4 regions of the Paenibacillus sp. YIM B09110 genome follow, and region 1 is predicted to be linked to each of the others. Evidence: riboswitches for the same ligand, from Rfam matches in the RefSeq annotation. Region 1 holds a riboswitch; each other region holds the start of a gene.
The links. Region 1 has a riboswitch for cyclic di-AMP ahead of V8F51_RS08320 (hypothetical protein). Riboswitches for the same ligand answer to the same signal wherever they lie in the genome.

Region 1 (2,199 bases):
ATGCGATTGTCAACGGGGCTTTCCTTGGCCTGTATCTCACCTATATAACGATGCAGTATGCTGCCCCATCTGATCCAGTCTGCCGGTTTATCTGCTTCATTCACGAACAACTCACCCCAGCCTAATCCGTTATTCGTTGCTAAATGGAGACAGACGCGATACCCGGCGCAATAACCGTTGTATTCAGGAATGACGAACATCTCGATTCTTCTAATGATTAGCGCCAGGAAGTCGTTGGTGCAAGAAGGTAATGGCTCGTCGATTTGTGCTTGTGTGAACATATGAAATTCTCTCCTCTATTCGCTTACGAGGTTAGCTGACGGATTCGGACTAGAGAGCTGCCCTACCGAGGCATTGCCTCGGATTCACCCCATTCGAACAATCGAACGATTGCTCTTGTTGGTTCCCCCGCTTTATCCTATGGACAAATTCAGCGATAATGATTTGCCTTTTTCGGCTCGACGTCTATCCTAAACCGATTTGAGGCATTTGTAAAAGGTTCATTTTGTTGCACAAGACGCTCTAAGAGCAAATTAGAGGCGCGACGTTCATTTTAACTATGAAAAGAGGCTTTTTCGATAGAATACTCGGTTTTACTTCTGTTATTTAAGATTTGAAAAAAAGCATGCTTGCGCGAGTTGGATACGAAATTCAGGCTTATATGTAATTTTAGAAATCGAGAGATAATTGGCGAAAAAGAGAGGAATATCGAGGTATAACTTTTTGAAAACGTTAACTATCAGTCTATAAGCTCCTATATTATCCAATATGGACGCTGGACCTGCTTTACATAAAATTTGGCTGGGAGTAAGATTCGATACAGGATTCGCAAATGAAGTTGCGATGGACTGATCGCTGAGTTTCCGCGAGGCAAGCGGAAAGCGGGGGAACCAAATGTGAAGCGGTGCGTCTGTACGATGTGAGAGTCGTCCGACAGCACGGCAGGGGTGAATCTTCGAAGAGGCAGCACCATGGATGCCGCTTCGAAGTAGGGCGACTCTCACCGCCCGAATCCGACAGCTAACCTCGTAAGCGTGGTTTGGAGAGAGGAATGATACAACGATTCGTTTTAATTGCTATTTTATCGCTGAGTTCCGCAGCAGTCTGCGGGAACGGGGGAACCAAAGAGCGATGCGCCGCTATGGAGTCGGCCGCATTGGTGCTCATGGGGTGAATCGCAAGGCTTAAGCGCCTTGCGTAGGGCGACTCTCACGCCCGAATCCGACAGCTAACCTCGTAAGCGTAATCGAGAGAGGCAACCATCGCAGTGCCGATTCGGCATGGCTTCCTTAGCCATGCCTCCGAAGAAGCCCGCGGGGAAAGGTCCTCTTTTCCCGCAGGCTTCTTTTTTGTTGCCTTTTTTTTCAGAAATTCGGAGGAGATTGCGGTTGGGCGAGGAGCATATTATCGTTGCCGGGCTTAATGAAGCTGGCAAAGCATTCATAAAAACATTGGTATTTCGCGGACTGCCGTTCATCGTCCTGACGAACAGCAAGCTAGAGGAAAGACAACTGCGTAAGCACGGACTTAACAACGTTTTATACGTGAATACTAATGACAGGAATAGTTGGATGATTCCGGAAAAAATCATTGGCGATGTATTCATCTTTGAGAGCAGCTTAGCGCTTAGCTGCAGGTTCATACAATGCTGCAGAGATTGGACGTCTGGATCGATCTACGTCATTACGACGCATTGGAATCCAAGAGTCATATATAAAGGGCTTGGCGCAGATCACATCGTACATTCGCAAACCGGCGAAATTGGGTTTCTATTGAAAAAATAACTTTTTGTAAATGTCTATAGCAGGAGGGAACTACCTTGATGGATCTGTACATGATTGGTACTTTAATCGTTTGCTTCGGATTGTTTTATGGTTTTCTTGCTTGGTGCGACAGAGCGATTAAGCAAACTGGGGGCGATGGCGAATGATTATCGTAGCAGCGCTTGCCGTACTCGTATTCGGTTACCTCTTATATGCTTTAATTCACCCGGAAAAATTTTAACCAGGAGGAACAACGATGGATATTTTGCAGCTATTAATTGTCATTGCCGTTCTTCTGCTGCTTGTGAAGCCGCTCGGAACGTATGTATATCACGTATTCTCGAACGAGTCCAACCGGCTCGATAAAGTATATGGAGGATCTGAACGGTTCATTTACAGGCTGATTGGACTTAAGAATCGAGCGGGTATGAGCTGG
Region 2 (2,199 bases), on a different contig from region 1:
GCACTAAATTCGTAGAAGGAATTCGCAAAGCTTGGAAACCGGTCATGCTGCTTCACTGGGCGGAGGCCGTGTTAGCACTTGCTCCCGGTTTCTGGGTGCTGCCTCATGCGCTCGACGCATACCTGCAAGGCGGCTCGAACGTCGACCTGCTGCAATCCGTCCTTCCTGGCGCTGGACTATGGCTGTTCTGGGGCTTGCTGCTGCATCTGCTCTTCCTGGCCATGCAGCTTGGCGCTGCCTCAAAAGAAGGTATCCTCCACTCGCTCGGGCGCGCGATGAGGCATATCATCTCCTTCGCTGCCATCTCGCTAGTTATGTGGGCCATCGGAGCCGGATTAGGACTTCTCATCACCGGTGTATCGCTGCTATGGGCCGGACTATTCGCGCTTATTCTTCATCAAGGCTACAACTTGGTGCGAACGCTCGTCCGAGTATGGACCATCGCAGCCCAGTACGAATGCCTGCAATCCAAGTAGCTTCATCACTTTAGCCTGCTTTAGCTCAAAAACCCCCGAATCAACGCCTGTCCTATTATGGCGAATTCGGGGGTTTTTACGTTATCATCCTACTAATGACGGCGACAGCCTTTTTTGCTAGAAAGATGAGAATCCTCTCACCATTAGTACCTTCAGGTCATACTTTACATAATATCCACATAATTAATGAAATCGAGTATCGATTATTTAGTCCCTCGGTCCTAGTTGCGGCTTTATTATTACATGAAAAATGATTATACGAAGCAGTTTGTCAAAAGATTACATGAGAATTATTAGAATTTTGTTAGAAAGGCAGGAGATCAATAAAAAAAATAGAATAATTGTCAAGAGCAAAAACAAACTGCCTAATTTCCTAGCGGAAAACGGGGGAACCACTCTGGGTGAATTGATTCCGACGCCACGGCTATAAGTCATACCGCCTCTGTAGAAGAGGACATCATCGACTTGTTCGTAGCGCCTGAGGAATCATAGGGAACCTTCAACCGAACCCCACAGCTAACCTCGTCGGCACCGGAAGGAGTTTCACAATTGAAAAAGGTTACCGTAATGCTTTTGGGGCTTGCGCTCTTGCTCGCTTTTCAAGCGGGAAGTGTTTTCGCAGACTCCAAAATGAACGGATTTATCAATGATGTTATTGGTACTCCGTACAAAAGCGGTGGAACTACCGCGAAAGGCTTCGATTGCTCCGGCTTCACGAGCTATGTGTTCGCTAAGATGGGCATCGAACTTCCTCGCGTTTCCTCCGATCAAGCAACAGTTGGCACGAAGGTCGCTAAAGCTGACCTGATTGCCGGGGATCTTGTGTTCTTCGACACAAGCGGCGGCAACAACGGCGCAATCTCCCACGTCGGCATCTACATAGGGGACGGCAAGATTGTACACGCTTCGGTTAGCCGCGGCGTTGTAGTCGACAAAATCGATTCCTCTTACTACAAACCTCGTTATGTGACAGCACGTCGCATTCTTAGCGAGGAAGCATTTACAACTTACGCCGACGAAAAATAGTTTCACCCTTTAACAACAAAGCCGCAGGCTGTTCGTCCACTCGTGACAACAGTCTGCGGCTTTGTTATTTTTGTACTTTCTATCTATTACCCGCAGCATCGCGCCGCTGTGATTGCCCTCTACCCAGCACAAGCATTGCGCCCAGTACGAACAGCATGATCAGAACTAGTATGCTGACGTACCAGAGCGTAACCCCTCCGTCATACCGATCCATGAACCAGCCGGTAACGCGAGGGAAGATTGCCCCGCCAAGCCCGCCGCATGCCACGAGCAAACTCGTCGTCCGCTCTGTCATACCTGGGATTAGCGCGTTCGCATAGACAAGCGCAATGCCGAATATGCCCGAGAAGAACAGCCCGCTTAAAGCGACGAAGAAGAGCATCCAGCTGAGCTGGCCCATGAGCGCCATTAACGCGAACACGATCGTTGCTCCGCCAGTAGCGATAAACAAATACTTCGCATACCCCATTTTCTCCGCCAGCGTGCCTGCAAATATACGTCCGAACACCATCGTTGCCCAGAACAGGCTGAGCGCTGCCGCAGCACTTGACTCATCTACCTGCGAGCGCTCAATGAGCAAGGACGGCAAGTAATTGGAGAAGCTCATCTCCATGCCTACGTAGATCATGAAGAACGCTGCCGACAGCAGCAAGAACGGAAGCGCGGTGCGCGGATAACCGAACAATCCGGTTCTTGC
Region 3 (2,199 bases), on a different contig from region 1:
ATCAGGCTGAAGGAGGAGCTGACGAAAGTGAAGGGAAGGCAATTCGCCGACGTACAGCTTGTGAAAGCGAGCGGCGAGATTGGCGCAGTCGCGCGGACCGTTCATGAAATGGCCGGCGAGCTGCATCGGTTCAATCGGGCGCAGAAGCAGTTTTTCCAGAATGCTTCCCATGAACTGAAGTCGCCGTTAATGTCAATCGCGGGATATACGGAAGGTATTCGGGACGGCGTGTTCGAAGGCGAATCCGTTCGCAAAGGGTTGGACATTATATTAAGCGAGAGCGCAAGATTGAAAAACATTGTGACGGAAATGACTCTGCTCGCCAAGCTCGACAGCGAAGAAGATATTTATAAGCCGGTTGTCGTCAACGTCAAGGAGCTGCTTACGGAAACGATCGAACGCGTCAACCCTTTGCTCGTCAAAAAACAGCTGGCCCTTCATCCTTCCATCGAAGAGCATGCCGATATGCTCGTACTCGCCGACCGGGATAAGCTGCTGCAAGCGCTGCTTAATATTTCGTCCAATGCGGTTCGCTATGCGAACAAGCATATTTATATTCATGCGGCGGTTCATGGCGGACGGGTCGAATTATCGGTTTCCGATGACGGCAACGGCATTCCTGAAGAGTTGCTGCCTTACCTGTTCCATCGCTTCGTGAAAGGCAAAGACGGCGAGAGCGGGCTGGGGCTCGCGATTGCCCGCGCGATTGTCGAAAGGTGCGGCGGCAACATTATGGCAGCCAATCGAGCAGGCGGCGGTGCGGAGTTTTCGCTCGCTTTCCCCGCTGCGACCGCATGACGAATGACTATTTTTAAGTCTAAAGCGGATATTGGGGCGATTGAACGATTAAAATGCGCAAAGCAGGGACGTGCGCCGCGTCTTGCGGTCATGTATGCGCATTCATGGATTTTCTAACGCTTTTTTAACGTTTTTTGAACGAAAACGTTGGTTTACATTCCATTCCCAGAGGACTATGATCGTAATGCACTAAAATATATATTCACGATCGCTGAGTTTCCGATCTCGAAGCGGAAAGCAGGGGAACCAATTGCGACGCGCAGCATAAGCGAAAGCTTGCTACGTCGCCGGGGTGAATCCGAGAGTCGCCGTCTTCATGAGGGCGCGCTCGAGGTAGGGCGACTCTAAACGCCCGAATCCGTCAGCTAACCTTGTAAGCGTGTATGGAGAGGTGAATCAACTACGGCTCGTCTTATAGCCGCGGGGATTTCCCTGCGGCTTTTTTTGTTATGCTCTTTTTTAAGGAAAAACCATTCTTTGACGGCGGTGACAGCATGTTAGCTTCAATCAAAAGATTATTAATCGGTCGACCGCTGAAGTCGAAGGAACTTGGCGAGCAGAAGCTCGCGAAGACGAAGGCGCTCGCTATTCTGTCTTCGGACGCATTATCCTCGGTTGCTTACGGTCCGGAACAAATTCTGCTTGTGCTAATGACGATTGGCGTAGCGGCGTTCTGGTATTCTGTTCCGATTGCAATTGGCGTATTGATTTTATTGACGGCATTAATTTTATCGTATCGACAAATTATATTCGCTTATCCGCATGGCGGCGGCGCTTATGTTGTATCGAAACAAAATCTCGGCCTGTTCCCGGGGCTCATATCAGGCGGCGCGCTGCTGGTCGATTATATATTGACCGTTGCGGTAAGCGTATCGGCCGGAACCGACGCGATTACGTCGGCTTTTCCCAGCCTCCATGAATACACAGTCCTGATCGCGGTGGTCTTCGTCATCTTCATCACGATATTGAACTTGCGGGGCGTGACGGAATCGGCTTCGATTCTCTCTTATCCCGTGTACTTGTTCGTGTTGGCGCTGTTCATCATGATCGGCGTCGGTATCTACAACATCGCTACCGGTCACGTATCGCCGGAGCTGCATCCGCCGCTTGGCACGCCGGTTGCGGGTATCAGCCTGTTCTTGCTGCTGCGGGCTTTCGCATCGGGCAGCTCGGCGCTGACGGGCGTTGAGGCGATATCGAACGCGATTCCGAACTTCAAGGACCCTGCTCCGAACAATGCGGCGAAGACATTGGTTGCGATGGGGGCGCTGCTTGCGGTGTTATTTTCCGGTATCGTATGGCTCGCCTATTATTACGGAATTTCGCCAAAGGTGGAAGTGACGGTCGTATCGCAGATCGCCGAAGAGACGTTCGGACGCAACATTATGTATTATTTCATTC
Region 4 (2,199 bases), on a different contig from region 1:
TATTGCCCTTTATTGCGCTTCCCGTATCCTCTGCCCGGCGGAATCCGATGCCTTCGATGAAGACCCACCAGCCGATCGGGATTACCTTCGGATCAACCGCGATCGTTCTTCCTTCCGTCACTTTCGTTCCGGACGCCGTAATGCCGTATTGCGGGTGACTCTCGTCCTTGCCCGTCGATTCCACGCCTGCAGAATACGCAGTTAACGTGACGTTCTTCAAGATGCTCTTCGCCTTAAGCGTTACACCGTTCTTCGTCAACGTCTCCACAGTAGGACTACTGTTAGAGAGCACGGTTACCTTCGGTTCAGGCTTCTTCGTACCGACTGCCACGACTTGATCGACTGCAGCGGTCTCGATTACTTTGCTGACCATTTGCTTAGAAACAAGCACGCCATCCTCGTACTGCTTCTGAATATGCTCAACGATAAGACCTTGCTTCCCGGTCTGGATCAGCTTCTCCTTGCCGACCTCCAGCGTCGGATCTTCTTTCTTCACGATAGAGAATGGCATCGCCCGCTCGCTCTCCGATACTTTCGTATCGACGCGTACAACGGTTACCGACATATCCTCTTCGACAGATGAGTTAAGCGACGGTACTACTTTATCATGATTACGAACAGAAATATTTAATTGCTCGATCGCCGCTTGCACAGTTCCTTCTGTCGTGTACACCGTTGATGTCTTGCCATCCGCCGTTACATTGACCGCCACCGCATGATTAATTTCAACGCGATCGCCGTCTTTAATGGCTGCATTCAGAGGCACCGAAACCTCGTCATGCTCGCCAATCGTAATAGCTTGTTCATCCAGTAGGCGTTGCAGGACCCATTGCTTTGTTTCTACAACGGTTTCTTGTCCATTCACTACTACGGAGACGCTTTTGACAGCCGTTCCGTACAACAACACCAGTAACATGAAAGTCATAGCGATTGAGATAATAGCACTGAGTAGTATCAAACGCAAATTTTCATGCTTCCATCGCATTGCGAAAGACATGCTGGATGATCGTTTCCCATGGGTGTCCTTTACCTGGATTGTGCCCATTTCATCGGTCCTCCTTCATAGCCCCGCCGCCAAGTGTTACGCATGATTACAACTGACGCGACTATAGTATATTGGCGTGCGAGCACGCAATCCAGTAATTCTACTTCTTTTCTCGATCCTCTCACCTCCATGACTAACCCTATGACGACGATTTCCCGATTATTCGAAAATAAAAAGAAGCCGTCGACAGAGGATCTGTATCGTGGCTTCTCGGGTGTCTACACGAGATATCATAAAAATGGGTGCACGAGGTTGATCGCTCTCTATGAACGCTTACGAGGTTAGCTGTCGGATTCGGGCAAGAGAGCTGCCCTATTCGAAATCGCAATGCTCATGGCAATGGCTTCGAAATTCACCCCTGAAAAGATCAAAGCGCGGTCCTTCAAATACCCGCACTTGGGTCCCCCGTTCTCCTTCCGGAGATTAAGCGCAAACTGGAAATCCAATACAAAAAGTAATAACTCTGAAATGAATCATACCTTCACGGACGGTCTGTTGTAAAGAAGCGATAAAAGACGATTTAAGCGAAAAAGCTGGTTAAAGTCGGAAAAGTTTATAGATTTCTTGAACAAAATCCAGTTTTATCGCCCAAAAGGTCATTGGATCTCTCGTTTCCTACCGTTTTTAAACAATACCAAAACATTTTTTACCGTTTTCGGTCGTGATTTTGGCTATTTCTTCCACGGATTTGCCCAATAGCTCGGCTGCCGACTGGGCGACAAGAGAGACGTAAGCGGACTCATTTCTCTTCCCTCGGAACGGGTGAGGGGTCAAATAAGGGGCGTCCGTTTCGATCAATAATCGGTCCATTGGAACTTGCTTCAGCACCTCTTTTGGCACACGTGCATTTTGGAATGTAACCGGTCCCCCGAACGAGATATAGAAGTTCATATCGAGGCAGGCTTTGGCCGTCTCCCAACTGCCGGAATAGCAGTGCATGACGCCTCCAACCTCTGCAGCATTCTCCTCGCGCAAGATCGTAATGATATCCTCATGCGCATCCCGATTGTGGATGACGATCGGCTTCTTCACCTTTCGAGCCAGTCTAATCTGCTCCCGGAATACACGATGCTGCACATCCTTAGGAGAAGTGTCCCAATGGTAATCAAGGCCTATCTCGCCGATTGCGACAACTTTCGGATGATCGCATAGCC

Region 2: another riboswitch for cyclic di-AMP. It lies ahead of V8F51_RS20475 (C40 family peptidase); the one in region 1 lies ahead of V8F51_RS08320 (hypothetical protein).
Region 3: another riboswitch for cyclic di-AMP. It lies ahead of V8F51_RS23340 (APC family permease); the one in region 1 lies ahead of V8F51_RS08320 (hypothetical protein).
Region 4: another riboswitch for cyclic di-AMP. It lies ahead of V8F51_RS24395 (ubiquitin-like domain-containing protein); the one in region 1 lies ahead of V8F51_RS08320 (hypothetical protein).

The regions. Positions count from the first base shown of each region.
Region 1 covers NZ_JBANSP010000004.1:370,057-372,255, reverse strand. Annotated here, with positions in the region: gene V8F51_RS08325 (hypothetical protein) at 1-281, opposite strand, end outside; cyclic di-AMP (ydaO/yuaA leader) riboswitch at 287-446, opposite strand; cyclic di-AMP (ydaO/yuaA leader) riboswitch at 844-1,050, shown strand; cyclic di-AMP (ydaO/yuaA leader) riboswitch at 1,076-1,258, shown strand; gene V8F51_RS08320 (hypothetical protein) at 1,389-1,784, shown strand; gene kdpF (K(+)-transporting ATPase subunit F) at 1,927-2,004, shown strand; gene kdpA (potassium-transporting ATPase subunit KdpA) at 2,020-2,199, shown strand, end outside.
Region 2 covers NZ_JBANSP010000015.1:49,880-52,078, forward strand. Annotated here, with positions in the region: gene V8F51_RS20470 (hypothetical protein) at 1-476, shown strand, start outside; cyclic di-AMP (ydaO/yuaA leader) riboswitch at 829-1,022, shown strand; gene V8F51_RS20475 (C40 family peptidase) at 1,026-1,502, shown strand; gene V8F51_RS20480 (MFS transporter) at 1,582-2,199, opposite strand, start outside.
Region 3 covers NZ_JBANSP010000019.1:84,829-87,027, reverse strand. Annotated here, with positions in the region: gene V8F51_RS23345 (sensor histidine kinase) at 1-798, shown strand, start outside; cyclic di-AMP (ydaO/yuaA leader) riboswitch at 998-1,194, shown strand; gene V8F51_RS23340 (APC family permease) at 1,293-2,199, shown strand, end outside.
Region 4 covers NZ_JBANSP010000022.1:10,751-12,949, reverse strand. Annotated here, with positions in the region: gene V8F51_RS24395 (ubiquitin-like domain-containing protein) at 1-1,045, opposite strand, end outside; cyclic di-AMP (ydaO/yuaA leader) riboswitch at 1,300-1,485, opposite strand; gene V8F51_RS24390 (TatD family hydrolase) at 1,670-2,199, opposite strand, start outside.